Regions from separate parts of the Bradyrhizobium sp. IC3195 genome, predicted to be linked through region 3. Evidence: predicted binding sites of a transcription regulator. Region 3 holds the regulator's gene; each other region holds the start of a gene.
What was found. Region 3 encodes PhoB, which activates phosphate uptake and scavenging genes when phosphate is short. Its sites were predicted from a motif close to TGTCATNNANCTGTCAT; they were not measured.
Positions count from the first base shown of each region.

Region 1 (10,410 bases), on a different contig from region 3:
TGGGCGAATTCGTCCAGCTCATGTTGCCGCCCAGCCCGGGTTCTTGGGCGGAGGTCCTGAAATATCTGTATGCGCTCGGAGAGACGGTGTCGATCGCGTTTCTCGGCACGCTGGGTGGCGCGCTGCTCGCGCTGCCGGTATCCCTGCTGGCGGCGCGCAACGTGGTTGCAAACCGGATCATCCGCCTATTGACCCGTCGTGGCCTCGATACCATCCGTGGAGTCGATACCTTGATCTGGGCACTGATCTGGGTCGGCGTCGTGGGGCTGGGGCCGTTTGCCGGCATCCTGGCCGTGATCTGCAGCGATTTCGGAACGTTCGGCAAGCTGTTCTCGGAAGCGATCGAGGTCGCCGAGAAGAACCCCGCGGAAGGCGTTCGGTCATCGGGCGGCAACCATCTCCACAGCGTCCGCTTCGGATTGCTGCCGCAGGTGTTCCCGGTCTTGCTGAGCCAGGTGCTCTACTATTTCGAGTCGAATACGCGATCGGCGACGATCATCGGAATCGTTGGCGCTGGCGGCATTGGCCTTCAGCTTGCCGAACAGATCCGGGTGCTGGAATGGCAGAAGGTATCGTTTCTGATCCTGCTGATCCTGGTAACTGTATCGTCGATCGACTGGATTTCCGGCAAGCTGCGCTTCGCGATCATCGGCAAGCGGACGGTCGCCTAACGTCGTACTGCAGTCTTATCCGTTCCGATTGGATCGGAACGGAGCTCTGATTTTTGTTTTGACGCGTTTTCTCGACGCAAATCGTTTCCACCCCGGATCAAGTCCGAGGGCAGGCTTCGCTGGAAAACGCTCTGATCTAAGCGTTCTCCACCAAAAACTCCACCCGCTCTGCCGCAAAGCGCGAGTGCTTCGTCACCAGCGGCTTGCCCATGAGATCATGGTCGGTGGCGTCGACCACCAGGATCGGCCGCCCCAGCGCCAGATCGAGCCGTGCGGCGTCGCTCGCGTCGACGATCCCTGCGGTGATTCTCGTTGCGCCACGGCGATAGTCGCGGACGCCGAAATGCTCAAGCAGCTTCGTCATCGAACGCGTTGCCGCGAACACGGCGCCCGCCTCCGGAAACCGCTCCGCCGATAGCCAGGTGGTGGAAACACAGATCGGCGTGCGATCGGCGAGGCGAATCGCCTCGATCCGCACCAGCGGCGCGCCGGTCTTTAATCCCAACTCTCGTGCGAGCTCGCGTGTCGCGACGTCATCGGTCGCCTCGATCAGCCGGCCGTGCGGCTCGCGGCCATCGGCGCCGACGATCTCGGAGAACCGCGTGCGCGAGCGCAGGGGATAAGCGAGCTTCTGCGCCTCGACATAGGTGCCGCTGCCGCGCTCGGCACGCACCAGGCCGCGCTCGGCAAGCGCTGCCAGCGCGCGCCGCACGGTGTGGCGGTTGACGCGATAGGTTTCGGCGATCTCCATCTCGCCCGGCAATTTGTCGCCGGCCGCAAAGCGGCCGTCGGCGATGCCGCGCTCGATGCCATCGGCCACGAGGCGCCATAGCGCGACGCCCGAGGAGGCTGTGTCCTGCATGCTCATGTCGCGGGAAACCTACTCCAGAAGTCACAGCATTGTCACGAAACAGTCATGGCGCGTCCGTATGAAGTTGTCTATTATCATAGACAACTTCGGTGCGGCAAGTTCTGTAGAAGGTTCGATGGACCAGGTGACCCAGCACGACGACCAGCAAGCCCAGCGCAAGGCCGCAATGGCGGTGCTGGCGCACGCGGAGGCGGGCGAGATCGCCGCTCGCCTCCGCAACTTGTCCCTCCCGGACCATCAGGATCTGCGCACGCCCGAGAACGGCCTCGTCATGCTGCGCGGCCGGGTCGGCGGCGACGGCGCGCCGTTCAATCTCGGCGAAGCGACGGTGTCGCGCGCCGCGGTGCGGCTTGCGAGCGGCGAGGTCGGGTTCGGCTACACGCTCGGCCGCGACGGTGAGAAGGCGCGGCTGATTGCGCTGTGCGATGCGCTGGTGCAGTCCCGCGATTTCGGCGGAGCGGTGGAGCGCGACGTTATCGCGCCGTTGCGCGAGCAGCTTATGGTCAGGCGCAAGCAGGCGGCGGCAGCGGCCGCCGCGACGAAGGTTGATTTCTACACCATGGTGCGCGGTGAGGGGTGAGATCATGACCACGATTGCGGAGCTGCCGCCCGGTTTCGCCGACAAGGTGCTGTCGGCGCAATCGACCTTTCGCTCGGTCATGGACGCCATGGCGCGGCCGGGCTCGGTCCAGCGCATCGTTCCGATGGCGGGCGCGCCTGATACGATGATGCGCGGCACCGCCGCGATCGCGCTGACGCTGTTCGATCACGACACGCCGCTCTGGCTCGATACACGGATGGCGGAAAGCTTGGACGTGACGAAGTGGCTGAAGTTTCACACCGGCGCGCCGGTCGTGCAGGATTCGTCGATCGCTTCGTTCGCGCTCATCGGTGACGGCGGCGCCTTGCCCTCGTTCGAATCCTTCGCGTTCGGCACCAGCGAGTATCCGGACCGCTCGACCACGGTGATCGTCCAGGTCGACAGCCTCGCCTCCGGGCGCAGCTTCGAGCTGCGCGGCCCCGGCATCGACGGGGTCGCCACGCTACAAGCGTCGATCAAGCCGTTCGACCTGTTCGAGCGCCTGAATATGAACGAAGCGCTGTTTCCGCGCGGCATCGATGTGGTGCTGGTCGCCGATGACGCCGTGGTCGCGATCCCCCGCACCACGCGCGTCGTGAGCAAGGGAAGCTAGAAGCATGTATGTCGCAGTCAAAGGCGGCGAACGCGCCATCGAGAACGCCCATCGCCTGCTCGCGCATAAGCGGCGCGGCGACCAGAGCGTTGCGGAAATCACGCTCGACCAGATCTCGGAGCAGCTCGGCCTGGCCGTCGATCGCGTCATGAGCGAAGGCTCGCTCTATGACCGCGAGCTCGCGTCGCTTGCGATCAAGCAGGCGCGCGGCGATTTGATCGAGGCGATCTTCCTGGTTCGCGCCTTCCGCGCCACGCTGCCGCGCTTCGGTGCCAGCGAGCCGGTCGACACCGGCACCATGCGGGTGCAGCGGCGGGTGTCGGCGACCTTCAAGGACATTCCCGGCGGCCAGATCCTGGGGCCGACCTTCGACTACACGCACCGCCTGCTCGATCCATCGCTCGCCCAAGGTTTTGTGCCGGAGAGGCCGGCTGCGGCCGAAGCCTCCACCGCGCCGACGCCGCGCGTGACAGACATTCTCGGGCGCGACGGGCTGATCGAATCATCGCCGGAAGCCGAGGACGGCGCCAGCGTCGGCGATCTCACCCGCGAGCCGCTGAATTTCCCCGCGGACCGTGATTTGCGCCTGCAAAACCTCGCGCGCGGTGACGAAGGCTTTCTGCTCGCGATGGGCTATTCCACCCAGCGCGGCTACGGCCGCAACCATCCCTTCGTCGGCGAGATCCGCTTCGGCGAGGTCGAGGTCGAATTCGTCGCGGAAGACGTCGGCTTCGCCGTGCCGCTCGGTGCGATCGAGCTCACCGAGTGCCAGATGGTCAACCAGTTCAAGGGCTCGGCGACCGAGGCGCCGTGCTTCACCCGCGGCTATGGCCTCGCCTTCGGCCAGAGCGAACGCAAGACCATGTCGATGGCGCTGGTCGACCGCGCATTGCGCGCCCGTGAGCTCGGCGAGGAGGCGCTCGCACCGGCGCAGGACGAGGAGTTCGTGATGTCGCATTCGGACAACGTCCAGGCGACCGGCTTCGTCGAGCACCTGAAGCTGCCGCACTATGTCGACTTCCAGTCCGAGCTCGGCCTGCTCCGAAAGCTGCGTCAGGAGTTCGCCGATGCCAATACGCCCGATGCCATGAAGGAGGCCGCGGAATGAACGCGCCCGCCTACAATTTCGCCTATCTCGACGAGCAGACCAAGCGGATGATCCGCCGCGCGATCCTGAAGGCGATCGCGATCCCCGGTTATCAGGTGCCGTTCGCCAGCCGCGAGATGCCGATGCCCTATGGCTGGGGCACCGGCGGCGTGCAGGTCACGGCCGCGATCCTGGGGCCGCAGGACGTGCTGAAGGTGATCGACCAGGGCTCCGACGACACGACGAACGCGATCTCGATTCGCAAATTCTTCGCCAAGACGGCGGGCGTTGCGACGACGACGGCGACGGACGAAGCAACCGTGATCCAGACCCGTCACCGCATCCCCGAGACGGCGCTGCGCGCGAACCAGGTGCTGGTCTATCAGGTGCCGATCCCCGAGCCGTTGCGCTTCCTCGAGCCGCGCGAGACCGAGACGCGGCGCATGCATGCGCTGGCCGAATACGGCCTGATGCATGTGAAGCTCTACGAGGACATCGCGCGCTTCGGCCACATCGCCACCGCCTATGCCTATCCGGTCAAGGTCAATGCGCGCTACGTGATGGACCCGTCGCCGACGCCGAAATTCGACAATCCCAAGATGGACAATTCCCCGGCGCTGCAATTGTTCGGCGCCGGCCGCGAGAAGCGCATCTACGCGATCCCGCCCTACACGCAGGTGGTGTCGCTCGATTTCGAGGATCACGCGTTCGAGCCCTACCGCTTCAACGCGCCCTGCGCGCTCTGCGGGGCGGAGAATTCGTATCTCGACGAGATCGTCATCGACGACAAGGGCGGGCGCATGTTCGTGTGCTCGGACACCGATTATTGCGAGGGCCGCCAGGCCGCCGGCCATCACGGCAGCCTCAGTGCCGCGCCGTACAAGGAGAAGGCGCAGGAGGCCGCGAATGGCTGATCAGAATCTGGTCGAAAACGACGAGCCGCTGCTGATCGCAAAATCGCTCAGCAAGTCGTTTGGCCGCATCAATGCCTGCCGCGACGTCTCGTTCTCCCTGTATCCCGGCGAGGTGCTGGCGATCGTCGGCGAATCCGGTTCCGGCAAATCGACGCTGCTGCAGATGCTGTCGGGCCAGCTCGCGCCGAGTGCAGGCCATGTGTCCTATCGGATGCGTGATGGCGTCACCCGCGATCTCACGACGCTCGGCGAGGCCGAGCGCCGCTTCCTGTTCCGCACCGATTGGGGCTTTGTGCATCAAGACCCCGCGCAGGGCCTGCGCATGGCAGTCTCGGCCGGCGCCAATGTCGGCGAGCGGCTGATGGCGGTGGGGTGGAATCACTACGGCCGCATCCGTGAGACCGCGTCGGATTGGCTGACGCGCGTCGAGATCGACGTCGCGCGCATCGACGATGCGCCGCGCACCTATTCCGGCGGCATGCGCCAGCGCCTCCAGATCGCCCGCAACCTCGTTACCGAGCCGCGGCTCGTGTTCATGGACGAGCCGACCGGCGGCCTTGACGTATCGGTGCAGGCGCGCCTGCTCGATCTCTTGCGCAGCCTCGTCGCCGAGCTGAACCTCGCCGTCATCATCGTCACCCACGATCTCGCGGTGGCGCGCCTCTTGTCGCACCGCGTGATGGTGATGAAAGGCGGCCGCGTCATCGAGACCGGTCTCACGGACCAGGTGCTCGACGACCCGCGCGAGCCCTATACCCAGCTCCTCGTCTCCTCGATCCTGCCGCCATGAACTTTACGATATGAGCTTTCCAATGACCGCCATGATCGACATCACTGACGCCGGCAAGACCTTTACGATGCACCTGCAGGGCGGCATCGAGCTGCCTGTCGTGCGTGGCGTGACCTTCCAGGTCAATCCAGGCGAGTGCGTCGTGCTGTCGGGGCCGTCGGGCGCCGGCAAGTCGTCCATCCTGAAGATGATCTTCGGCAATTATCGCTGCGATAGCGGCTGCATCGGCATCCGCCATCGCGGCAAAGTGGTCGATCTTGCCACCGCCGAGCCACGCCAGGTGCTCAACATCCGCCGCTCCACCATCGGCTATGTCAGCCAGTTCCTGCGCGCGGTGCCGCGCGTCGCCACCATCGACGTCGTCGCGGAGCCGCTGATCGCGAATGGCATGAGCCGGGCAGACGCACAGGCGCGCGCCGGCGAGCTGCTGCATCGTCTCAACATCCCCGAACGGCTCTGGCAGCTTCCCCCCGCGACCTTCTCCGGCGGCGAGCAGCAGCGCGTGAACATCGCCCGTGGCTTCATCTCGGAGCTGCCGATCCTGCTGCTGGACGAGCCGACCGCCTCGCTCGATGCGGTCAATCGCGCCGTGGTGGTCGAGCTGGTCGCTGAAAAGAAACGTCAGGGCGTCGCCATGGTTGCCATTGTCCATGACGACGAAATCCGTCATTTGATTGCCGACCGCATCGTCGACGTCACCGGCTTTGCCGCCGCGGCCTGAAGGAATGGGGAAATGAAGAAGGAATCCGTGATCGCCAACGCCAGGATCGTGCTGGCTGACCGGGTGATCGAACAGGGCTGGCTCGCGCTTGCCGACGGCCGCATTGCGGAGATCGGCGAGGGGACTGCGCCCGCGGGTGCCGAGGATGCCGGCGGCGATCTGATCATGCCCGGCCTGATCGAACTCCACACCGACCATCTCGAGGCGCATTACGTGCCGCGGCCAAAGGTGTTCTGGAATCCTGTCGCCGCCGTCATCTCCTATGACGGCCAGCTTGCGACCTCGGGCATCACCACCGTGTTCGATTCGCTCCGGGTCTGGCGCGAGGACGGCGCCGAGGAGGTCGATGGCCGCGCCGGCGTGCTCGCCGCCGCGATCACCACCGCGCGCGAGGCCAACCTGCTGCGCGCCGATCACTTCCTGCATCTGCGCTGCGAGATCCCGATGCCGAGCGTGGTCGAGGAGGCCAAGGAGCTGATCGACCGTCCCGACGTCAAGCTGATGTCGCTGATGGACCACACGCCGGGCCAACGCCAGTTTCGCGACGAGGTCAAGCTGCGCGACTATTACCGCGGCAAGGGCGGCGGCAAGACCGATGCCGAGCTCGACGAATTATTCGCAAAGCGCTTCGAGTATCAGAGGCTCTACGCCGCGGCCAACATGCGCGAGATCGTAGCGCTGGCGCATCAGTACAACATTCCGCTAGCGAGCCACGACGACACCACCGAGGAGAACGTCGCGGACGCCGTGCGCGACCGCGTCTCGGTCGCGGAATTCCCGACCACGCTGGAGGCCGCGCGCGGCCTGCACCAGGCCGGCATCGACATCCTGATGGGCGCGCCGAACGTGGTGCGCGGCGGCTCGCACTCCGGCAACATCGCCGCGGTCGATCTCGCCCGCGAGGGCCTGCTCGACATCCTGTCGTCGGATTACATTCCGTCGAGCCTTTTGATGGCCGCCTTGCAATTGCCCGAGCATGTGCCCGCGATCAGCCTTCCGGCCGCGGTCCGCACCGTGACGAAAGCGCCCGCCGAAGCGGTCGGCCTCACCGACCGCGGCGAGGTCGCGACCGGCAAGCGCGCCGATCTGATCCGCGTCCATGTCGCAGGCCACGTTCCCGTGGTCCGCAGCGTCTGGCGCGAAGGACACCGCGTCGCATGAGCGAGATGGCGGCCACGGGCGAAGGCGAGACGGGTGCGATCGGCCCCGGCCGGCTCGTGCTCGTGGTCGGCCCCAGCGGCGCCGGCAAGGATACCTTGCTGCGGCTGGCCCAGGCGGCTTGCAGCGACGATCCCGACATCGTCTTCCCGCGCCGCATCGTGACGCGTGCGTCCTCGGCCGATGAAGACAATATCGCGGTCAGTCCCGACGAATTCCGCCGCGCGTGCGAGCACGGCGACTTTGCCGTGCACTGGGAGGCGCATGGGCATTCCTATGCACTGCCGCTCGAGATCAACGACGACGTCCGCGCGGGCCGCACCATCGTTGCCAACGTCTCACGCACCGTGATCGCTGCCTTGCGCCGCGCCTATGCCAACGTCGTGGTGGTCGCGATCACGGCGCCGCCGGACGTATTGGCGCAGCGGCTTGCCGCGCGCGCCCGGACAAGCGACGGCAACATCGCCGAGCGGCTGTCGCGCAGCGTCGATGACGCCTCGGCACACGCCGATGTCACCATCCTCAATGCCGGCAGCGCCGACTATCACAGCCGCCAGCTCGTGCGCGTGATCAGGAATCAAGGCTGGCAAGATTAGTTGCGGGCAATAACACGGAGAGAGTGGAATGACGGTGATTGAAACGGTCGAGCAGCTGGAGGCCATCTACGGCGTCACGAACGATGCCTCGACCGTCAAAGTTGCCGACCACGTCACCCCGCTCTACCGCATCTTCATCGAGAAGGCGCCGTTCGCCGCGCTCGCCACCATCGGGCCCGAAGGCATCGACTGCTCGCCGCGCGGCGATCTGCCCGGCTTTGTCCGCATCCACGACCCCAAGACGCTGATGCTGCCCGATCGCCGTGGCAACAACCGGGTCGATTCCTTGCGCAATATCGTGCGCGACCCGCGCGTGTCGCTGATGTTCCTGATCCCCGGCTCGGGCAATGCGGTGCGGGCCAACGGCCGCGCGCATCTGTCGATCGATCCGGAGCTGCTGGCCTCGTTCAAGGTCGAGGGCAAGGCGCCGCGCAGCGTCATGGTGATGAACGTTGACGAAATCTACTTCCAGTGCGCCCGCGCCATCGTTCGCTCCGACCTCTGGAATCCCGACAAGCGCGTCGATCCGAAGACGCTGCCGACACCGGGGCAGATTCTTGCGGAGATGAGCGACAACAAAGTCGGCGGCGCGGAGTATGACCGCATCTGGCCCGAACGGGCGGCGGCGACGATGTGGTGATCTTTCTTTCCCTATACCCGTGTGAGAGAGGATATCTCTCCGCGAGTCCGGATTCGTAGGGTGGGCAAAGGTGCACTTGCGCCGTGCCCACGAATTCTTACCGATCACACGCAAGTGGTGGGCACGCTTCGCTTTGCCCACCCTACGGCATTCCCCGAGTTCGGACGACCGCGCGCGTTGAACTCATCGCGAGATGATTCCGCCTGTCTCTGCTTGCGGCGGGAGAAGCGCCCGAGCGCACGCGCCGTAAATTTGGATAGCCATTTCATTGACCAATCGTGCCGATCGCTCGATATTCGAGGCATCCAAACTGCTCATCGAGCCTGAAGCCGCACCATGAAAACCGACCACCAGCGCAATCAGAACGACATGCACGCGTGCATGACGCGGCGCTGTTTCTCGGCGGCAACGGGCGCCTGTTGTTGTTGCTGACCGTCTCCTAACAGCACCTCACATCGAAATCCCAAGAGAAAATCCCAAGACAGGAACGCCGAATTTCCGGCGAACGAGCAGTCATGTCCCAGCCTCAGTCGAACGCCTACATCATCGAGATCCAGGACCGCGCCGCCGGCATCATCACGCGCGATGAGCGTGGCTTCCGCTTCTTCTCCTCCGAGCGCCTGTTCAACAGCCTCGAAGGCCGCCAGTTCCGTTCGGCCCGTGAGGCCGAGCGCGCCGCCCGTGCCGTGTTCTCCGAGCGGAGCCGCCGCGCAAGTTCGCATTTCTTCGCCAACTGATCCACCGAGAGGACCGCATCATGATCACCCGACGACATATCCTGGCAACAACGCTGTTGCTTGCGACGGCGCTGGCCGCACCTGCGCACGCCGAGCACAAGCCCGCGGAAATCCGCATCGGCACGCAGAAGGGCGGCTTCTTCCCCGCGGTGCGCCAGCGTCAGACGCTCGAGAACGCCTTCAAGCCGCTCGGCATCGAGATCAAGTGGATCGACTTCCAGTTCGGTCCGCCCCTGCTGGAGGCCATCAATGTCGGTAGCGTCGATTTCGGCTATGTCGGCGACTCCCCGCCGATCTTCGCGCAGGCCGGCGGCGCCAAGATCCGTTACGTTGCCGCGGTGAAATCGGACGGCAACACCCAGGCGATCATCGTGCCGAAGGATTCGGCGATCAAGACGCTGGGCGATCTCAAGGGCAAGCGCGTCGCTTTCGGCAAGGGATCGAGCGCGCATAATCTATTGGTCGCGGCGCTCGAGAAGGCCGGCCTGTCCTGGTCCGACATCACGCCGGCGCCGCTCGCGCCTGCCGATGCGACCGCCGCCTTCATCAAGGGCTCGGTCGATGCCTGGTCGATCTGGGATCCCTATCTCGCGCTCGCCGAGCTGAAGGAAAAGGCGCGCGTCATCGCTTTCGACAAGGACGTGCACAAGCCGAATGCCTTCTACATCGCCAACACGGATTTCGTCGACAAATATCCGTCGCTGGTGGCGAAGCTCAACACCACCTTCGCCTCCGAAGGCGTCTGGGCCAACGAACACCACGAGGACGTCGCCAAAGCCCAGGCAGACGCGACCGGCGTCGACATCGAGGCCGTCAGGCGTTTCGTGGACCGCTCCAACTTTCGCGTGGTGCCGCTGGATGCCGAGATCATCGCAAGCCAGCAGGCGGTTGCCGATCGCTTTGCAAAGCTCGGTCTGATCCCGAAGCCCGTCAACGTCTCCGACATCGTCTGGAAATGGAATCCGGGCTCCTGAAACGGCGCGACTGATCAGCTCCGGCGGCGCGCGCGGGTGCGCGCCGCCTTCTTGGCGG
Region 1 is NZ_JADYVG010000019.1:8,209-18,618, forward strand. It holds gene phnE (phosphonate ABC transporter, permease protein PhnE) at 1-671, shown strand, start outside; gene phnF (phosphonate metabolism transcriptional regulator PhnF) at 808-1,539, opposite strand; gene phnG (phosphonate C-P lyase system protein PhnG) at 1,658-2,122, shown strand; gene phnH (phosphonate C-P lyase system protein PhnH) at 2,127-2,735, shown strand; gene I6F09_RS27945 (carbon-phosphorus lyase complex subunit PhnI) at 2,740-3,843, shown strand; gene I6F09_RS27950 (alpha-D-ribose 1-methylphosphonate 5-phosphate C-P-lyase PhnJ) at 3,840-4,736, shown strand; gene phnK (phosphonate C-P lyase system protein PhnK) at 4,729-5,526, shown strand; gene phnL (phosphonate C-P lyase system protein PhnL) at 5,549-6,247, shown strand; gene I6F09_RS27965 (alpha-D-ribose 1-methylphosphonate 5-triphosphate diphosphatase) at 6,260-7,408, shown strand; gene phnN (phosphonate metabolism protein/1,5-bisphosphokinase (PRPP-forming) PhnN) at 7,405-8,001, shown strand; gene I6F09_RS27975 (pyridoxamine 5'-phosphate oxidase family protein) at 8,030-8,641, shown strand; gene I6F09_RS27980 (hypothetical protein) at 9,157-9,378, shown strand; gene I6F09_RS27985 (aliphatic sulfonate ABC transporter substrate-binding protein) at 9,399-10,352, shown strand; gene I6F09_RS27990 (DUF6496 domain-containing protein) at 10,367-10,410, opposite strand, start outside.
Region 1: the regulator PhoB is predicted to act here: its motif matches at 1,573-1,589, upstream of phnF (phosphonate metabolism transcriptional regulator PhnF).

Region 2 (10,410 bases), on a different contig from region 3:
GCGAAGCAGATCTGGTTGTCGAGACGAAGCGGGTCTACCGCCGTTGATTTCCGGGCCATGAAGAATCCTGCGCGTTTCTCCCATTCTGGGCCCGGCCGGCGCCACATTCAATTGCGAACAATTAAATGTGAGGCGCGACGAATTAGATTGCGCGCAATCTAATTGTCTGCGATAAAGCTTACACCCCAACCCGGAAAGACCCGAGGAGACGACAATGTCCGTGAACGTCCTCTACAAGACCAGCGCCAAGGCCACCGGCGGCCGCGACGGCCATGCTGCGACCCTCGACGGCGCGCTCGACGTCAAGCTCACCACGCCGAAGGAGCTCGGCGGTGGCGGCGGCGCTGGCAACAATCCCGAGCAGCTGTTTGCGGCCGGCTATGCCGCCTGCTTCATCGGCGCGATGAAGTTCGTGGCCTCGCAGGGCGGCCCGAAGGTGCCTGCCGACGCCTCGGTCACCTCGACCGTCGGCATCGGCCCGCGCTCCGAGGGCGGCTTCGGCCTCGATATCGACCTCGCGGTCTCGCTGCCGGGCCTTGCCCGCGCAGACGCCGAGGCGCTGGTGGCGAAGGCGCACCAGGTGTGCCCGTACTCCAATGCCACGCGCGGCAATGTCGACGTTCGCCTGACGGTGGTCTGATCGGCAGCGCGGATTGGCTGGCCCGGGAATCCCCCCTCGGGCCGGCCGCATCCGACTGAATTTGCCATGCTGCGGCATGGCTGCTCGGCGGCGCATACGGCTCCACGCTCGGCGCCATTGCTGGCGCAAACAAACCTCGCTAGGCCTGTGATCCAATGATCGACACAGGGAAGCGAAGGCATGACTGAAGCAGCAACGGGCGCCATGAGCGGATTGCGCGTCATCGATCTCACGCGCGTGCTCGGCGGCCCCTACTGCACCCAGATCCTCGCCGACCACGGCGCCGACGTGATCAAGGTCGAGCCGCCCGCGGGCGACGAGGTGCGCGAATGGGGCCCTCCGTTCCACGAGGAGGATGCGGCCTATTTCGTCGGCATCAACCGCAACAAGCGCTCGATCGGCCTCGACCTCGCCTCCGAAGGCGGCCGAATCGTGCTGCTCAAGATGTTGGAGACCGCCGACGTCCTGATCGAGAATTTCAAGCCGGGCACGCTGGAGAAATGGGGCATCGGCAACGACGTCCTCAGCAAGAAATATCCCCGCCTCGTGCATTGCCGGATCTGCGGCTTCGGCGCCGACGGCCCGCGCGGCGGCAACCCCGGCTATGATGCCATCATCCAGGCCATGACCGGCATGATCGCAGCCACCGGCTCGCCCGAGAGCGGGCCGATGCGGATCGGCGTGCCGCTGGTCGACATCACCACCGGACTTTATGCGGCGATCGGCATCCTGATGGCGCTGTCGGAGCGGCAGCGGTCGGGCAAGGGGCAGTTCCTGGAGACGACGCTGTACGAGACCGGCCTTGCCATCATGCATCCGCACACCGCGAATTATTTCATGCATGGCAAGCCGCCTGGTCTCACCGGCAACGAGCATCCGAACCTCGTGCCTTACGCGATCTTCCCGACCAAGACCGACAACATCTTCATCGGCGTCGGCAATGACGGCACCTTCCGCAAGCTGGCGAAGGAGATCGGCAAACCCGAGCTCGGCACCGATCCGCGCTTTGCCCGCAACAAGGACCGCATCGCCAATCGCGAGGCACTGCGCGCCGAGCTTGCGGCCGTGTTCAGCCAGCACGAGGCCGAGCCGCTGTGCAACCGCCTGCTCGCGGCCGGCCTGCCTGCAGGTCCCGTGCAGAAGATCGACCAGGCGTTGACCAATCCGCACACGATCGCGCGTGGCGATATTATCGAGAAGGACTGGTACAAGGGCGTTGCCTCGCCGATCCGGCTCGACCGCAGCAAGCCGAGCCTGCGCCGCGTGCCGCCGAAATTCAGCCAGCATGCGGCCGAGGTGCTGGGCGAGTTCGGCTACTCCAAGGCCGAGATCGACGCGATGGTCGAAAAAGGCACGGTCTGCGGTCCCGAGCGGAAACGCTGAGCTAAGGCGAGCGTCAACGGTGGTGCGCTCCCTCTCCCGCTTGCAAGTGGGAGAGGTTCGGAGCCCGCGGCGCGATAGTGCCTCATCTCAATGCCGCACTGCGGCGCGCGCACGCATGTGCAGCGCGAACGAGTTGGCTGACGGCTCCGTCTTGGCCTATTTGACAACTTCCCATTTGGCCGCGCTTGCTGCTTTCGTTTCTCCCGCTTACACAGTCATGTGAACGTCATATGGCGCTGCTAGCGCAAGCGCTTCTTTAGTGACGGGCAAGGGAGGTTCTTGATGGCTCTTCGACATTTTGGCACGGCGGCGGCCGTCGCACTCACAATTGGTCTCGGCGCGTCGCCGGCGCTTGCCGTGACCGAAATCCAGTGGTGGCACGCGATGACCGGCGCCAACAACGACGTCATCGTCAGGCTCGCCAACGATTTCAACACCACGCAGAGCGACTACAAGGTGATCCCGACCTACAAGGGCAACTACGCCGACACGATGAACGCCGGCATCGCCGCGTTCCGCGCCGGCAACGCGCCGCACATCATGCAGGTGTTCGAGGTCGGCACGGCCACCATGATGGCGGCGACCGGCGCCGTGAAGCCGGTCTACAAGCTGATGGCCGAGACCGGCGAGAAGTTCGATCCGAAGGCCTATCTGCCCGCGATCACCGGCTACTACTCGACCTCGAAGGGCGAGATGCTGTCCTTCCCCTTCAACTCGTCCTCGACCGTGATGTGGGTCAATCTCGACGCGCTGAAGAAAGCGAATGTCGAGATCCCGAAGACCTGGCCCGAAGTGTTCGACGCCGCCAAGAAGCTGAAGGCGGCCGGGCACGCCACCTGCGGCTTCTCCAACTCCTGGGTCACCTGGGTCAATCTCGAGCAGCTCTCCGCCTGGCACAACGTGCCGCTCGCCAGCAAGGCCAACGGCCTCGACGGTTTCGACACCGTGCTGGAATTCAACGGGCCGCTCCAGGTCAAGCACCTCGAAAACCTGGTCGAGCTCCAGAAGGACAAGACCTACGATTATGCCGGCCGCACCAACACCGGCGAAGGCCGCTTCACGTCGGGCGAATGCCCGCTGTACCTGACCTCGTCGGCGTTCTTCGGCAACGTCAAGGCGCAGGCCAAGTTCGCCTTCACCGCGGTGCCGATGCCCTATTATCCGGACGCCAAAGGCGCGCCGCAGAACTCGATCATCGGCGGTGCCTCGCTCTGGGTGATGGGCGGCAAGTCGGCCGACGAGTACAAGGGCGTCGCCAAATTCTTCGGCTTCCTCTCGGACACCGATCGCCAAGTCTACATCCACAAGGCGTCAGGCTATCTGCCGATCACCAAGGCGGCCTATGAGAAGGCCAAGGCGGATGGCTTCTACAAGGACCAGCCCTATCTGGAGACGCCGCTGCTCGAGCTGACCAACAAGGAGCCGACCCAGAATTCGCGCGGCCTGCGCCTCGGCAACATGGTGCAGCTCCGTGACGTCTGGGCGGAAGAGATCGAGCAGGCCCTGGCCGGCAAGAAGACCGCCAAGCAGGCGCTGGACGCGGCCGTCGAGCGCGGCAACACCATGCTGCGCCAGTTCGAAAAGACCGCCGTGAAGTAAGGCGACAAGCGGCAGGCCGGTCAGCCGGCCTGCCGCCCCCGCGGGCATCATGCAAAAGCAAGCCATTTTCCAATCGAAGCTATTGCCCTATGCGCTGGTTGCGCCGCAGCTCGCGATCGTTCTGATTTTCTTCTACTGGCCCGCCTTGCAGGCGATGATCCAGTCCTTCCTGCTCCAGGACGCCTTCGGCCTGTCAACCAGCTTCGTCTGGTTCGAGAATTACATCGAGCTGTTCAGGGAGCGCGCCTATTTCGAGGCGATCCTGCGCACCTTCTTCTTCTCGTTCGCGATCGCGGTGTCGTCGCTGTCGTTCGCGCTGCTGCTCGCCGTGATGGCGGACAAGCCGCTGCGCGGCTCGATGCTCTACCGCACGCTGCTGATCTGGCCCTACGCGGTCGCGCCGCCGGTCGTCGGCGTGCTCTGGATTTTCATGCTGCATCCCTCGCTCGGCGTGCTCTCGCGCTACCTGCGGGCGCTGGGCATCGACTGGAATCCGCTGCTCGACGGCGACCAGGCCGCAGCGCTGATCATCCTGGCCGCCGCCTGGAAGCAGATCTCCTACAACTTCCTGTTCTTCCTCGCCGGCCTGCAGAGCATCCCCAGAAGCGTGATCGAGGCGGCCGCGATCGACGGTGCGCGCCCGATGCGCAGGTTCTGGACCGTGATCTTCCCGCTGCTGTCGCCGACCATCTTCTTCCTCCTGGTCGTCAACATCGTCTACGCCTTCTTCGACACGTTCGGCATCATCGACACCATGACCCGCGGCGGTCCGGGCAAGTCGACGGAGACGCTGGTCTACAAGGTCTATACCGACGGCCTGCTCGGCGGAAACCTCGGCAGCTCCGCGGCGCAATCGGTGATCCTGATGATCATGGTGATCGTGCTGACGGGCATCCAGTTCCGCTTCGTCGAACGCAAGGTGACCTACTGATGGTCGAGGAAGAAGGCTTTCGGCGCTACATTGCCCATGTCATCCTCTGGATCGGGATCGCGATCGTCGCCTTCCCGGTCTATCTCGCCTTCGTGGCGTCGACCCAGGACAACGCGGTGATCGCCAACGGGCAGATGTCGTTGCTGCCCGGGGGTCATTTCTTCGAGACCTATTACCAGACCATCTTCGTCGGCACGAGCGGCTCGACCCGCGAGCCGGTCGGCAACATGATGCTGAACTCGCTGGTGATGGCGCTCCTGATCGCGCTGGGCAAGATCGCGGTCTCGATCATCTCGGCCTATGCGATCGTGTATTTCCGCTTCCCGTTCCGGATGGCGCTGTTCTGGCTGATCTTCATCACGCTGATGCTGCCGGTCGAAGTCCGCATCTATCCGACCTACAAGATCGTCGCCGACCTGCACATGCTCGACAGCTATGCCGGCCTGTCGCTGCCGCTGATCGCATCGGCCACCGCGACGCTGCTGTTCCGCCAGTTCTTCATGACCGTGCCGGACGAGCTGCTGGAGGCCTCGCGCATTGACGGCGCCGGCCCCTTCCGCTTCTTCTGGGATACGCTCTTGCCGCTGTCGCGCACCAACATGGCGGCGCTGTTCGTGATCCTGTTCATCCTCGGTTGGAATCAATATCTCTGGCCGCTCTTGATCACCACGCGCGACGACATGCAGACCATCCAGATCGGCATCCGCAAGATGATCACCACCACCGACGCGCTGACCGAATGGCCGATCGTGATGGCAACCGCCGTGCTGGCCATGCTGCCGCCGGTGTTCGTCGTCGTCGCCATGCAGAAATTGTTCGTGCGCGGCCTGGTCGAGACGGAAAAGTGAAGATGGCGAATAGTGAATGGCGAGTGGCGAATGGGGTCGCTGCGTCCGCCTTGCGTGCTAACAAGTCCCCATTCGCCATTCCCTACTCGCTACTCGCCGGTGCAACCCATGGCTAACGTCACCCTGCGCAGCGTCCGCAAGACCTATCCCGGCGGCTTCGAGGCCATCAAGGGCGTCGACGTCGATGTCGGCGACGGACAGTTCTGCGTGCTGGTCGGCCCCTCCGGCTGCGGCAAGTCCACGCTGCTGCGCATGGTCGCGGGGCTGGAGACGGTCACCGGCGGCGAGATCGACATCGGCGGCCGCGTCGTCAACGGAGTAGAGCCCGCCGATCGCGACATCGCGATGGTGTTCCAGAACTACGCGCTCTATCCGCATATGAGCGTCTACAACAACATGGCCTATGGCCTGCGCAACCGCGGCATGGCCGAGGCCGAGATCAAGACCCGCGTCGAGGAAGCCGCGCGCGTGCTCGAGCTCTCCGCCATGCTAGAGCGCAAGCCGCGCCAGCTCTCCGGCGGCCAGCGCCAGCGCGTCGCCATGGGCCGCGCCATCGTGCGCCAGCCGAAGGTGTTTTTGTTCGACGAGCCGCTGTCCAACCTCGACGCCAAGCTGCGCATCGCGATGCGGGTCGAGATCCGCAAATTGCAGCGCCGGCTCAACACGACGTCGATCTACGTCACCCATGACCAGCTCGAGGCGATGACGCTGGCCGACATCCTCGTGGTGATGAACGGCGGCCAGGTCGAGCAGGTCGGCAATCCGCTTGATATCTACGAGAAGCCGGCCACGACCTTCGTCGCCTCCTTCATCGGCGCGCCGCCGATGAACTTGATGTCGACGCGGCCCGAGGAGATCCGGTCGCAGCTCGCCGGCAGCGCCGCGGCCGATGCCGGCATCGTCGGAATCCGCCCGGAGGATTTCGTCATCACCGACGAGACGCCGGCCGGCGGCCTCGTCCTGCCGCTCACCGTCGAAGCCATCGAGCGCGTCGGCGCCGAGACCTTCGTCTACGGCTCCCGCGAGCAGGAGGACCAGCGCGTCGCCGCTACGCCCGGCGAGCTGCCGCCGGGTGAGGTCATCGTCCGTATTCCCGGAACCCAAGCGCCCGCCATCGGCGCGAGAATCCGTGTCGCGGCGGTGCGGGCCAAGCTGCATCTGTTCAGTGACGACGGGCGGACGCGGCTCAAGAGCTGAGCGGCTCCGGAGCCCGACGACTAAAGTGCGAAAACAACCCCATGCACAGTAGAAGGGGGTTTGTTTTTGTTGGGATAAATCGCCTCGCACGAAGCGTCATGCCAACCATGACGAACCAGGCATTCGGGCGAAGGCGGAAAGTGGCCCATCCACAGCCTCCCCCGCTACGTCCTTGAACCCACAGGGGAACATGCCCATATTGCTGATCAAGGGGCGCCGCTCGCGGGCCCTGATGCACCAAAGTCGCTTCGAGAGGACTTTGTAAACTATGTCTCGTGTTCCAACGCTCTCCAGTCCCTTCCTGCTGGGCTTCGACGAGATCGAGCGCGTGCTCGATCGGGTCGTCAAGGGCGCCGACGGTTATCCTCCCTACAATATCGAGAGGTGCGACCGCACGGACGGCCAGCCCGAGCGTTTGCGCATCACGCTGGCGGTCGCCGGATTTACGCGCGATCAACTCGATGTAACCATTGAGGAAAACCAGCTCGTGATCCGCGGGCGGCAGCAGGACGACAAGACCCGGCAATACATCCATCGCGGCATCGCCGCGCGCCACTTCCAGCGCACCTTCGTGCTGGCCGAGGGGATGCTGGTGCTGGGTGCGGATCTGAAGAACGGGTTGTTGTCGATCGATCTGGCCCGGCCTGAACCGGAGCGGATCGTTAAGACAATCGCTATCAATGAGCACGAATAATGGAACGAGTAGCGGACTCGACCGCTTAGTGTTCCAGAGGAGTCGAGACCATGAGTGAAGGTCACGTTGCGTTCGAATACGAAGCCAAGAACGTCTCTCCGGAGACGCTGGCAACCCTGGGCGAAGGCCATATCGCCTATGTGAAGCAGATCCGCTCCGAGGACGTGCCGGGCCTGTTCCCCGAGGCGCCCAAGATCGCGCCGGGCCTCAAGCTTTTCGCGCTCCACGCCGCCGACGGCACGCCGATCATGCTGACCGACAGCCGGGAAGCTGCGATCGCCAACGCCTGGAGCAACGAGCTGCAAGCGGTGAGCGTGCACTAAGCACGCGCGCGTCGCACGAATAGGGTTTCAAACGGGCATGCCTTCGCAAGAAGGCGTGCCCGTTTTCATTTGAGCGGCGAGGTATTCGCGTCGCCATCGCCAGCCGACGGGAATTCGGTGACGTCCCCGCCCGCGTGCGGCGGGGCAATCGCATGTGACTTGTGGCGGCGGTCTGCGCGCACGCCTCGTCCTTCGAGACGGCGCTGACGCGCCTCCTCAGGATGAGGCTAATCAGCGTCAGGTCCCGTTGCTGCCGCGCACTCCGACCTCATCCTGAGGAGCCCGCCTCAAGCGGGCGTCTCGAAGGATGGCCGCAGGAAAAACTCTCAAATGCGATATCCCTGCGGGTGCGGCCTTGCCTCTTGCCGCACACGAGACCGTCATCAATCCGTGATTTGACATTTCGTTCGTGTTTGTCAAATCTGACAAAATGCAGGCCAAGGCCCCTCCCCAGGACCGGATCCTCGACGCTGCCTTGCGCGTGTTCCGGCGCCACGGCTTCCGCCGCTCCTCGATCGAGCTGGCGGCGGAGGAAGCCGGACTGACGCGGCAGGCGCTTTATCATCACTTCGCCTCCAAGGAGGCGCTGTTTCGCGCCGTGCTCGAGCGGATCTACGCGCAGGGGCTCGCTGCGGAAATCGCGGCCGCGAAGGCGGCGGAAGAAGCGGGCCTCGAGCTTGCCGACATCCTGGTCGCCGAGATCGGCGCGCGAATGCAGTCGCTGCTCGCTTCGCTCAAGGACTCGCCCCATACCGAGGAGCTGTTTTCCGAGCACCTCGCGCAGGCGCGCGACCTCTACCAGAGCTATTCCAACCGTTTCGCAGAAGAGATCGCAACCACGATCGCGCGGGTGTGCCGCAAGCGAAAGCTTAACCTCGAAAGCGGCGTCAGCGTGCGCGAGCTCGCGCGCTGCGTCGAGATGGCGATCCACGGCACCAAATCCGCTTTCCCTGCCATGCAGCCGGTTGACGCGTTCCTGAAACAGCTCGAGACCATGCTGCGCATGCTGATCGCCGGCGCGATGGCGCCGTCCGCAAAGAAGTCCCAACGCAAAACGGGAGTTCGAAAATGACCAGCACGACCATCAATGGACGGCCTCTGGCGCTGCCCGACGATCCGGATGCGCTCTTGATCGACGTGATCCGCGATGGCGGCCTCACCGGCACCAAACTCGTCTGCGGCTCCGGCGTCTGCGGCGCCTGCACCGTGCTGCTCGACGGCACGCCGGTCGTGAGCTGCCTGTTGCCGGCGCAGGCGGCCGCCGACAAATCGCTGACGACCGTCGAGGGCGTCGGAGCCGCCGGATTGCATCCGGTGCAGAAGGCGTTCATGGCGCACGACGCCCTGCAATGCGGCTTCTGCACACCCGGCTTCGTCGTCGAAGCCGCCGCCTTCCATGACGGCTGGCGCGCGACCAAGGGCGCGGCGACACCCTCGCGCGAGGAGATCGCCGCCGCGCTATCGGGACATCTCTGCCGCTGCGGCGCCTATGAAGGCATCTATCGCGCCGTCGCCGAAGCATGCTCGGGCCGCTTCGACGGTAACGAGCCCATCGCGCCGCGGCTGGAAGCCCGCGACAAGGTGACGGGACTGGCCCGCTACACCGTCGACGTCCACCATGACGGACAGCTCGAAGGCGTCATCCTGCGCGCGCACGTCGCGCATGCGAGGATCACCGGGCTTGATCTGGCGCCGGCCCGCGCCATTGCCGGTGTTGCCGCGGTCGTTCCGCTGCTCGACGACGACAACATGGTCCGCTTCGTCGGCGCGCCGATTGCAGCCGTCGCGGCCGGGGATCGCCGCACCGCACTGCAGGCCATCGCCGCGATCACCTTCAAGCCCGAGCCTTTGCCCGCCGTGATCGGGCTCGATGCAGCGCGACGCGACGATGCGCCGGTCGTGTTCGAAAAGAAGGACCGCAAGCGTGCCGGCAACGTGTCCGAGGGCGCAGGCGGCGCTCCGGTGTCGTGGAAGGGCAATGTGCGCGGGCCCTCGGCGCCGTTCTCGCAGAAAGCCAAGCGCGCCAAGAGCTGGCTTGACGAGGCGCGCCAGCAACGCAATCCGCTGCTGGTCGAGGAGACCTTTCGCGTCTCGACGCAACAGCACGCAAGCCTCGAACCACATGCCGCCGTGGCCAGGTTCGATGGCGATCAGCTCATTGTGCACATCTCGACCCAGGCCATCCACGAGAGCATGGAGAAGATCGCCAAGCGTTATGGCCTTCCGCACGACAAGGTGCGTGTGATCGCCGATCATGTCGGCGGCGGATTCGGCTCCAAGGGCAGCGTTGGGCTGGAGACCATCGCCGCGATCGAGCTTGCGCGCGCCGCGAAAGCGCCGGTGCGCGTCGCCTTCGATCGTGAAGAGGAGCTTTCCGTCACCGGCTATCGTCCGGCCGCCGAGCTGAAGCTGTCCTTGCTGCCTTCTGCGGAAGGCCGCCTCAAGGCGCTGTCGCTCACTGCCCATGCAGACACCGGCGCCGCCGTGAACTCGCTGATCGCGGGCCTGGCGCGGCTGATCTATCCGGCCGAAGCAAAGGAGCTCGTCGACTTCGACGTGCTCAGCAATTTGCCGCCCGGCGCGCCGTTCCGCGGCCCCGGCGGTCCGCCGATGTCGTTTGCGCTGGAGCAGGCGGTCGACGAAGCCGCACTGCGCATGAAGGTCGATCCGATTCACCTGCGCAAGCTCTGGGACCCCGATCCCAACCGCCAGCGACTGTACGACTGGGCTGCCGGCCTCGACGTCTGGAAGAGCCGCAAGCCAGCCGCATCGCAGACCGGCCGCTACCGGCGCGG
Region 2 is NZ_JADYVG010000021.1:37,479-47,888, reverse strand. It holds gene I6F09_RS29545 (MarR family transcriptional regulator) at 1-59, opposite strand, end outside; gene I6F09_RS29540 (organic hydroperoxide resistance protein) at 215-640, shown strand; gene I6F09_RS29535 (CaiB/BaiF CoA-transferase family protein) at 821-2,023, shown strand; gene ugpB (sn-glycerol-3-phosphate ABC transporter substrate-binding protein UgpB) at 2,306-3,622, shown strand; gene ugpA (sn-glycerol-3-phosphate ABC transporter permease UgpA) at 3,672-4,553, shown strand; gene ugpE (sn-glycerol-3-phosphate ABC transporter permease UgpE) at 4,553-5,401, shown strand; gene I6F09_RS29515 (sn-glycerol-3-phosphate import ATP-binding protein UgpC) at 5,510-6,598, shown strand; gene I6F09_RS29510 (Hsp20 family protein) at 6,867-7,292, shown strand; gene I6F09_RS29505 (DUF1150 domain-containing protein) at 7,343-7,615, shown strand; gene I6F09_RS29500 (TetR/AcrR family transcriptional regulator) at 8,025-8,687, shown strand; gene I6F09_RS29495 (molybdopterin-dependent oxidoreductase) at 8,684-10,410, shown strand, end outside.
Region 2: the regulator PhoB is predicted to act here: its motif matches at 2,237-2,253, upstream of ugpB (sn-glycerol-3-phosphate ABC transporter substrate-binding protein UgpB).

Region 3 (10,410 bases):
TGCTTTCTCGCCGGCCTGACCTTCTGGCTGGGCAATGCCGCGGTGCTCGGCCTCGGCATCGCCTACCATCCGGAGGCGGCAGCCTCGATCGACCAGCTGCCGGTCTGGCTGAACCGGACACTGGCGCTGATGATCATCGTGGCGCTGATCGGTTACGTGATCTGGGTCTGGAGCCAGCCGCGGGTGGTCGGCCGCGGCCCTTGGACGGTGGTGCTGCCGGGCGGCCCGCTGACGCTGCTCCAGATCGCGATCGGCATCGTCGATCTCGGTTTCTGCGCGCTGGCGATGTATGTGCTGGTCCCCGACGAGCCCAATCTCGGCTTCGTGATGGTCGCGGTGATCTTCGTCTCGGCGACCCTGCTCGGCTTCGCCAGCCATTCACCCGGAGGCTTGGGGGTGTTCGATGCCGCCATGCTGGTCGGGCTCTGGCAGATGGACCGCGAGGAGCTGCTGGGCGGCATGCTCCTGTTCCGCGTCCTCTATTATCTGTCTCCGTTCATCTTATCTGTAATCTTGCTGACGTTTCGAGAGGTTATAATCGGCGCCCGATCGAAGCGCTTGCAACAGGCGGCGCTCAAGCTGGACCCCGGCCCGGCGCCTGAAGCCGCCTATGTGAGAGAGCGCAGCGACAGCGGCGCCTGACCGGTGTCAGGTCCTTAAAGGACAGTCCCCAGGAGAAGTCCGCCCCGATGGCGATCGACGCCCCCTCTTCTCCCTCCGCCCAGCCCTGGTCCGATCGGCTGCGGCACTCGACCATCATCCTGATCGCCGCGGCGCTGGCGCTGTCCGTCGTGGTCTCGCTCGGCGAATTGTCGGCGCTGCACGCTGCAATCGTGTTCCTCTGCATCGCGGCGGCTGCCTTGATCCCGTGGCGGCTGCACGATCCCGCCACCTCCCGCGACGACGTCAGACGCATCAACCCGGTCGAGAGCGCGGCGGTGGCCGCGGTGGTCGCCGGCATGCCGGATCCGGCGGTGCTGCTCGACCGGGCCGGCCGCGTCATCCACCTCAACGCCGCCGCCGCCCAGCTCGCGCCGGCGCTGCGCAAGAACGAGCTCGCCCAGTTCGCGCTGCGCTCGCCGGAGATCATCACCGCGCTGCGCGAGGCCATCGCGACCACCGAGCCGCGGCGCGCGACCTATCTCGATCATGTTCCGGTTGATCGCTGGATGGAGCTGATCATCACGCCGGTACCGGTGCCGACCAGCTTCGGCGGCGCCGACAAATGCATGCTGATGACCTTCCACGACCAGACGCCGCTGCGCCGGGTCGAGGAGATGCGCGCCGACTTCGTCGCCAATGCCAGCCACGAGCTGCGCACGCCGCTGGCGGCGCTGTCGGGCTTCATCGATACGCTCCAGGGCCAGGCCAAGGACGATCCCAAGGCGCGCGAGCGCTTTCTCGGCATCATGCACAACCAGGCCACGCGCATGGCGCGCCTGATCGACGATCTCTTGTCGCTGTCGCGGGTCGAGCTGTCGGCCCATGTCCGGCCCGACACCCTGGTCGATCTCGTCCCGATCATCCGTCAGGTCGCCGACGGGCTCGAGCCGCTGGCGCGCGAGCGTCAGGTCGAGGTGGACATCCACCTGCCGGAGCCGCCGGTGATGATCGCGGGGGACCGCGAGGAACTGCTCCGCCTGTTCGAGAACCTGATCGAGAACGCGCTCAAATACGGCGCCTCCGGCGGGCGCGTCATCGTGTCGCTGACCTCGAGCGCCGCCGCTGACGGAACTCAGGAAATGCGGGTCATGGTCCGCGATTTCGGCCCGGGCATCGCGCCGGAGCACCTGCCGCGGCTGACCGAGCGCTTCTATCGGGTCGACGTCGGCGACAGCCGCTCGCAAGGCGGCACCGGGCTCGGGTTATCGCTGGTGAAACATATCCTTAACCGTCATCGCGGCCGCCTTTTGATCGAAAGCGTGCCCAGGCAGGGCGCCACCTTCACCGCCTGTTTTCCCCAGATCAAGACTCCGGCTTGATCGGAAACGCAAGCAATTTCAATTGCTTGGTGTCGTCATCCAACTGTCACGAAACCTTCGTAAAAGCACAGCCGACCGCCCCTAAAGCGGCGGCGCGGGGAGCGCGATCGGGCGCGGATGGCGCTTCGCTCCCCTGTATGGAGACCAGCATGAATTTCCTCAAAACCATGGTCGCTGCCGGCTTGGTCGCCGCATCGACGACGGTAGCCTTTGCGGCCGACATCACCGGTGCCGGCGCGACGTTCCCGTTCCCGATCTATTCGAAGTGGGCTGACGCCTACAAAAAGGAGACCGGCAACGGTCTGAACTACCAGTCGATCGGCTCGGGTGGTGGCATCAAGCAGATCCAGGCCAAGACCGTGACCTTCGGCGCCACCGACGCGCCGCTCAAGGCCGAGCAGCTCGAGAAGGACGGCCTCGTCCAGTGGCCGATGGTGATGGGTGCCATCGTCCCCGTCGTCAATATCGAGGGCGTGAAGCCAGGCGAGCTGGTTTTCGACGGCGAGACCCTGGCCAACATCTATCTCGGCAAGATCACCAAGTGGGACGATGCCGCGATCAAGAAGCTCAATCCCAACGCGAAGCTGCCGTCAGAGGCCATCACCGTGGTCCGTCGTTCGGACGGCTCGGGCACCACCTTCAACTTCACCAACTATCTCTCCAAGGCCAGCGCGGACTGGAAGAGCAAGGTCGGCGAGGGCACCGCGGTCGAGTGGCCGGTCGGCGTCGGCGCCAAGGGCAACGAGGGTGTGTCGGGCAACATCAGCCAGACCAAGAACTCGATCGGCTATGTCGAATACGCCTATGCCAAGCAGAACAAGCTCACCCACACCGGTCTCGTCAACAAGGCCGGCAAGCCGGTGCAGCCGACCGTCGAGGCCTTCCAGGCGGCCGCCTCCAACGCCGATTGGTCCAAGGCTCCCGGCTATTACGTCATCCTGACCGAGCAGCCCGGCGAGAAGTCCTGGCCGATCACGGCGGCGACCTTCATCCTGATGCACAAGTCCGCCACCGACAAGGCGGCCGCGCAGGAAGCGATCAAGTTCTTCCGCTGGGCCTTCAAGAACGGCGGCAAGATGGCCGAGGAGCTCGACTACATTCCGATGCCGGACAGCGTCGTCCAGCAGATCGAGAAGACCTGGGCTGCCGAGATCAAGAGCTAAGGCGCTATATGTGTCCCGGACACGGTTCCGGGACGCTGCAAGATCTCCGCTCCGGATCGGCCTCCTGCAGCATCCGGAGCGCGCCACCAACAACAAGCGTACATAAAACGGGTATAGGGGATCGGCGTGGCTGAGATGGCTGTTGAGAGCAATGTGATTGATGCTGCCGGTCCATATGATCGCGCCAAGGCCTTGAGCGCGTTCAAGCTCGGCGACGTCACCTTCTACTGGATCACGCGGTTGTCCGCGATCTCGGTGCTGCTGATCCTCGGCGGCATCATCATCTCGCTGATCGTCGGCGCCTTCCCGGCGATCCAGGAGTTCGGCATCTCCTTCCTGTGGACGCAGCGCTGGGCGCCCTCGGCCGATCCGCCGGTGCTCGGCGCGCTCGGGCCGATCTACGGCACGCTCGTCACCTCCTTCATCGCGATGCTGATCGCCATTCCCGTCGGTCTCGGCATTGCGATCTTCCTCACCGAGCTCTGCCCGCAATGGCTGCGGCGCCCGATCGGCATGGCGGTTGAGCTGCTCGCCGGCATCCCCTCGATCATCTACGGCATGTGGGGCTTCTTCGTGCTCGGCCCGTTCCTGGCCAACACCTTCCAGCCTTTCATGATCAGGGTGTTCGACGGCGTCCCCGTGCTGGGCGCGATCTTCGCAGGGCCCCCGTCCTATCTCAGCCTGTTCAACGCCGCGCTGATCCTCGCCATCATGGTGCTGCCCTTCATCACCTCGATTTCGGTCGACGTGTTCAAGACGGTGCCGCCGGTGCTGAAGGAAGCCGCCTACGGCGTCGGCTGCACCACCTGGGAGGTCGTCCGCAGCGTGGTGATCCCCTACACCCGCGTCGGCATCATCGGCGGCGTCATGCTGGCGCTGGGCCGGGCGCTCGGCGAGACCATGGCGGTGACCTTCATCATCGGCAACTCGTTCCGGATCTCCTCGTCGATCTTCGCGCCGGGCACGACGATTTCGGCGGCGATCGCCTCCGAATTTGCCGAGAGCGACGGCCTGCACCAGTCCGGCCTGATCCTGCTCGGCCTCCTGCTGTTCGTGCTGACGTTCTTCGTGCTCGCTGCCGCCCGTTTGATGCTGCTGCGCCTCGAAACCAAGGCCGGGAAGTGAAGCCATGAACCCGATCTATTCGCGCCGCCGCCGCTGGGACATCATCATTCGCGGCCTCTGCATCGCAGCCGCCGCCTTCGGCGTCACCTGGCTCGCGCTGATCCTGGTCACGCTGCTCTACAACGGCCTGGCCGGGCTCAACCTCCAGGTCTTCACAGCTGACACGCCGCCGCCCGGATCGACCGAGGGCGGCCTGCGCAACGCCATCGTCGGCTCGTTGATCATGACCGTGATCGGCGTCGGCATCGGCGCGCCGCTCGGCCTGTTCGCCGGCACCTATCTCGCCGAGTACGGCCGCAACGACAAGCTGACCTCGGTGATCCGCTTCATCAACGACATTCTCCTGTCGGCACCCTCGATCATCATCGGCCTCTTCATCTATGGCGCGGTGGTGGTGCCGATGCGCGGCTTCTCGGCGATTGCGGGCGCGCTGGCGCTTGCCGTCATCGTGATCCCGGTCGTCGTGCGCACCACCGAAGACATGCTACTGCTGGTGCCGAATCCGTTGCGCGAAGCTGCCAGCGCGCTCGGCCTGCCGCGCTCGCTGGTGATCAAGCGTATCGCCTATCGTGCCGCGCGCTCCGGCCTCATCACCGGCGTGCTGCTGGCGACCGCCCGAGTCGCCGGCGAGACCGCGCCGCTGTTGTTCACGGCACTATCGAACCAGTTCTTCAGCCTCGGCCTGAACAAGACGATGGCGAACCTGCCTGTCACCATCAACAACTTCGTGCAGAGCCCCTACGAGTATTGGAAGCAACTCGCCTGGAGCGGCGCGCTGTTGATCACCCTGACCGTGCTTGCCCTTAACATTGGCGCGCGCATCCTTGGCGCCGAGAGGACTGCAAAATGAGTGAAATGTCTGTTTCCGTCAGCGCACCGACCGTTCATCCCGGCTCGCAGCCCCTGCCCGAGGCGCCCGCCAAGGTCACGGCGCGCAACCTCAACTTCTACTACGGCGACCACCACGCGTTGAAGAACATCAACCTGGCGCTCGGCACCAACCGCGTCACGGCGTTCATCGGCCCGTCCGGCTGCGGCAAGTCCACCCTGCTGCGCATCTTCAACCGGATGTACGACCTCTATCCGGGCCAGCGCGCCGACGGTCAGCTGTTGCTCGACCATACCAACATCCTCGACCCCAAGCTCGACCTCAACCTGCTCCGCGCCCGGGTCGGCATGGTGTTCCAGAAGCCGACGCCGTTCCCGATGACGATCTACGAGAACATCGCCTTCGGCATTCGTCTCTATGAGAAGATCTCCAAGTCCGAGATGGACGACCGCGTCGAGAAGGCGCTGCGCGGTGGCGCGCTGTGGAACGAGGTCAAGGACAAGCTCAATGCCTCCGGCCTGTCGCTCTCCGGCGGCCAGCAGCAGCGCCTCTGCATCGCCCGCACCGTCGCGGTGCGGCCCGAGGTGATCCTGTTTGACGAGCCCTGCTCGGCGCTCGACCCGATCTCGACCGCCAAGGTCGAGGAGCTGATCCAGGAATTGTCCGAGAACTACACGATCGCGATCGTCACCCACAACATGCAGCAGGCGGCGCGCGTTTCCGACAAGACCGCCTTCATGTATCTCGGCGAGTTGATCGAGTTCGACGACACCAGCAAGATCTTCACGTCGCCGAGCGATCGGCGCACGCAGGATTACATCACCGGCCGGTTCGGCTGAGGAGACGGAACATGGGTTCTGAACATACCGTAAAGGCTTTCGACAGCGACCTTCAGGAGCTCACCCGCCTGGTCGCCGAGATGGGCGGCATCGCCGAGCGCATGATCGTCGATTCCGTCGACGCGCTCATCCGCCGCGACGTCGCGCTCGGCCAGCGCGTCGTCGCCACCGACGTCGAGCTCGACGCGCTGCAGAAGCGCATCGAGGAGCGCGCCGTGCTCACCATCGCCCGCCGCCAGCCGATGGCCGTCGACCTGCGCGAGATCGTCGGCGCGATGCGCGTTGCGACAGATCTCGAGCGCATCGGTGATCTCGCCAAGAACATGGGCAAGCGCGTCGCGGCGCTGGAGACGGATTTCCATCCGCTCAAGCTGTTCCGCGGCCTGGAGCACATGACCGACCTCGTGCAGCAGCAGGTCAAGTCGGTACTGGACGCCTATGCCGCGCACGACCTGCCGGCGGCGATGGCGGTGTGGAAGGGCGACGAAGAAGTCGACGCCATCTGCACCTCGCTGTTCCGCGAGCTCCTCACCTACATGATGGAGGATCCGCGCAACATCTCGTTCTGCATCCACCTGATGTTCTGTGCCAAGAACATCGAGCGGATCGGCGACCACGCCACCAACATCGCCGAGACCGTGTTCTACATGATCGAGGGCCAGGCGATCACCGACAAGCGGCCCAAGGGCGACATGACGACCTTCGCCACGACGGTGCCGAACACCTGACGACTTAAGGAGCTACGACCACATGGGCGCACGCATTATGGTGGTTGAGGACGAGGAAGCTCTCACCGAGCTTCTTCGCTACAACCTCGAAGGCGACGGCTATGACGTCGAGACGGTGATGCGCGGCGATGACGCCGACACCCGCCTCAAGGAGCACATTCCCGATCTGATCGTGCTCGACTGGATGCTGCCGGGCCTGTCAGGCATCGAGCTGTGCCGGCGGCTTCGGACCCGCCCCGAGACCAAGCAGCTGCCGATCATCATGCTCACCGCGCGCGGCGAGGAGAGCGAACGGGTGCGCGGGCTCGCGACCGGCGCGGATGATTATATCGTCAAGCCGTTCTCGGTGCCGGAGCTGCTTGCGCGCGTGAAGGGCCTGCTCAGGCGTGCGAGTCCCGAGCGCCTCGCCACCGTGCTCGCCTATGGCGATATCGAGCTCGACCGCGACAAGCGCCGCGTGGCGCGCTCGGGCCGGCCGATCGATCTCGGTCCGACCGAATATCGCCTGCTGGAGTTCTTCCTGGAGCATCCCGGCCGCGTGTTCTCGCGCGAGCAGCTGCTCGACAGCGTCTGGGGCCGCGACATCTACATCGACGAGCGCACCGTCGACGTCCATATCGGCCGCCTGCGCAAGCTGCTCAACCTTGGCCGCGAGCAGGACCCGATCCGCACCGTCCGCGGCGCCGGCTACGCGCTGGACGATCGCTTCGCGAAGGCTGAGCAGACGTAAGATCGGGCGAGTTGTTGGTTCTCGGCCGCGGCAACAATCTCGGTCGTCATCCCGGGGCGCGCGCAGCGCGAGCCCGGGATCTCAGCGCGAGCGCGCGCGCTCGTCGCGATCAGCCACAGGACGTGGTTTGGCGAAGACTCGGAGTGACCATCTCGCGCAACGATTGCGCCCCGCGGTTACGGATCCCCGCCTTCGCGGGGATGACACCGAGCGATTGGGAGCCGTCATCGTGTGACGGCTGCAGTCTTGGCGATCAAGCTTGGCGATCAAAGCTTGGCGATCAGGGAATTCCGCAAGCTCACCGCGTGCCCGGTTTCGGTGCTGCGCGACGGCGATCCGCTGCGGGCTGATAGGCCACGCGCGAATGCTGGGCACAATAGGGCAGGCCGGAGAGCGCCTTGCCGCCGCAGAAGAAGAAATCCGGGCTCGAGGGATCGCCGACCGGCCAGTGGCAGGTCGCCTCGTTCAATTCCAGCAGCGACAGCCGCTGGCTCATCGGCACCACGTTGTCGTAGGTAACCGGCTCGGCTTCCAACTCGACCTCGAAGGCCTGCGCCAACGCGGTGTTGCCGCGCGCGACGGGGCGGGTCACCCGCATCATATGCTGCGCGGGCCGTGCCTTGCGCGGCCGCGGCGCTGCCGATGAAGGGCTCTTGGCGCGGCCGGACAGGCCGAGCCGGTGCACCTTGCCGATCACGGCATTGCGGGTCACATTGCCGAGCTCCGCCGCGATCTGGCTGGCCGAAAGTCCGGCCTCCCAGAGCTTCTTCAGCTGCTCGACGCGATCATCGGACCAGGTCAAAACCGTCATTGCACCCTTTCCCTCGCTGCGCGCCTGCCATCCTGGGGCCTTCGCAGCGAATGCTTTAGCCTTGAAAAACCCGTGCCGTCAGAATCCCTTAAGGCTCGCCGGGCGCGCTCAAGACGCCCGAACGTTTACGCCGGTACATGAGGACTTCTGGGATCAGAACTGCTGCACGAGATGTCGTATCTGACAGTCCAAACGCTACAATATGGCGTGACTCCCGCGCAAGAGTCCGCCGACTCGCTTCCACATGTTCCGTGGTGAAAAACCCGCAAAATCGGCACCGCAAGACTACGGAATCAGCGTTTCGCGAGGCTTTCCGGGCGGCATTGACACCCGTCTTGCCAGGCATAAGATAGTGCCACGTGCCGCCCTTAAAAGGCGGCACGTTTCGTTTTCCGGGGCCGGTCGATGGTGCGTCGCGCAATGCATGCCTCACACCGTCCGCAACATTCAAGTGACGTCATGACTAACAGCGCAGCGCCGCATTTGCTCCCCGTTTTCGCCAGGGCCGACCTCGGTTTCGAGCGCGGCGAAGGCTGCTGGCTGATCGCGACCAACGGCGATCGCTATCTCGATTTCACCTCGGGTGTCGCGGTGAATGCGCTCGGCCATGTCCATCCCGCGCTGGTCAAGGCGTTGCAGGAGCAGGCGACCAAGCTCTGGCACATGTCGAACCTGTTCCAGAGCCCTGACGGCGAGAAGCTCGCAAGCCGCCTCTGCAATGAGAGCTTTGCGGACTTCGTGTTCTTCTGCAATTCCGGCGCCGAGGCGCTGGAAGGCGTGATCAAGCTGGTGCGCCACCATCACTTCTCCAAGGGGCATCCGGAACGTTACCGCATGATCACCTTCGAGGGTGCCTTCCATGGCCGCACGCTGGCGACGCTCGCCGCCACCGGCTCTGCGAAATATCTCAAGGGCTTCGGTCCGCCGATGGACGGCTTCGATCAGGTGCCGCACGGCGACCTCGACGCCGTGAAGAAGGCGATTGGTCCGCACACCGCCGGCATTCTCATCGAGCCGATCCAGGGCGAGGGTGGCGTTCGTTCTGCACCTCACGCCTTCCTGAGGGCGCTGCGCGAACTCTGTAACGAGCGCGGCCTGTTGCTCGCCTTCGACGAGGTGCAGACCGGCATGGGCCGCACCGGCGAGCTCTTTGCCTACAAGCGCACCGGCGTCACACCGGATGTGATGTCGCTCGCCAAGGCGCTCGGCGGCGGCTTTCCGATCGGCGCGGTGCTGGCGACCGCGGACGCGGCGGCCGGCATGGGGCCCGGCTCGCACGGCTCCACCTTCGGCGGCAATCCGCTCGCGATCTCGGCTGCCAACGCCGTGCTCGATGTCATGCTCAAGCCCGGCTTCTTCGACCACGTCCAGAAGATGTCGCTGCTGCTCAAGCAGAAGCTCGCCTCCGTGATCGATCGTCATCCTGATGTCGTCAGCGAGGTGCGCGGCGAGGGCCTGCTGATCGGCATCAAGGCGGTGGTGCCCTCGGGCGATCTCGTCGCGGCGCTGCGCGCCGAAAAGCTGCTCACCGTCGGGGCCGGCGACAATGTCGTGCGCTTCCTGCCGCCCCTGATCGTCACGGAAGCGGAGATCGAGGACAGCGTCGGCCGGTTAGAGCGCGCCTGCGCTGCGATCTCCTCCAGCCAGACCAAGCGGGCGGCAAGCTGATGAGCACGACGCCCAACAAAGCTCCCAAGCACTTCCTGGACATCAACGAGCTGCCGCTCTCGGAGCTCAAGAGCATGCTCGCTGCCTCTTCGGCGATGAAGGCGAAGCAGAAGGCGCAGCAGCCGGTCAGGCCGCTCGAGGGCAAGACGCTGGCGATGATCTTCGAACGTCCCTCGACCCGCACCCGCGTCTCGTTCGACGTCGGCATGCGCCAGCTCGGCGGCGAGGCGATCATGCTCACCGGCGCCGAGATGCAGCTCGGCCGCGGCGAGACCATCGCCGACACCGCGCGGGTTCTGTCGCGCTATGTCAACGCCATCATGATCCGCATCCTCAACCATGATGCGCTGCTGGAGCTTGCGGCCAACGCCACCGTGCCCGTCATCAACGGCCTGACGCGGCGTTCGCATCCCTGCCAGGTGATGGCCGACCTCATGACCTATGAGGAACATCGCGGCCCGATCGAGGGCAAGACGGTGGCCTGGACCGGCGACGACAACAACGTGCTGGCGTCCTGGGCCCATGCCGCCGAGCG
Region 3 is NZ_JADYVG010000007.1:186,948-197,357, reverse strand. It holds gene I6F09_RS16805 (lysylphosphatidylglycerol synthase domain-containing protein) at 1-642, shown strand, start outside; gene I6F09_RS16800 (ATP-binding protein) at 690-1,982, shown strand; gene pstS (phosphate ABC transporter substrate-binding protein PstS) at 2,132-3,145, shown strand; gene pstC (phosphate ABC transporter permease subunit PstC) at 3,281-4,270, shown strand; gene pstA (phosphate ABC transporter permease PstA) at 4,275-5,120, shown strand; gene pstB (phosphate ABC transporter ATP-binding protein PstB) at 5,117-5,938, shown strand; gene phoU (phosphate signaling complex protein PhoU) at 5,950-6,666, shown strand; gene phoB (phosphate regulon transcriptional regulator PhoB) at 6,689-7,396, shown strand; gene I6F09_RS16765 (GcrA family cell cycle regulator) at 7,695-8,207, opposite strand; gene I6F09_RS16760 (aspartate aminotransferase family protein) at 8,667-9,875, shown strand; gene argF (ornithine carbamoyltransferase) at 9,875-10,410, shown strand, end outside.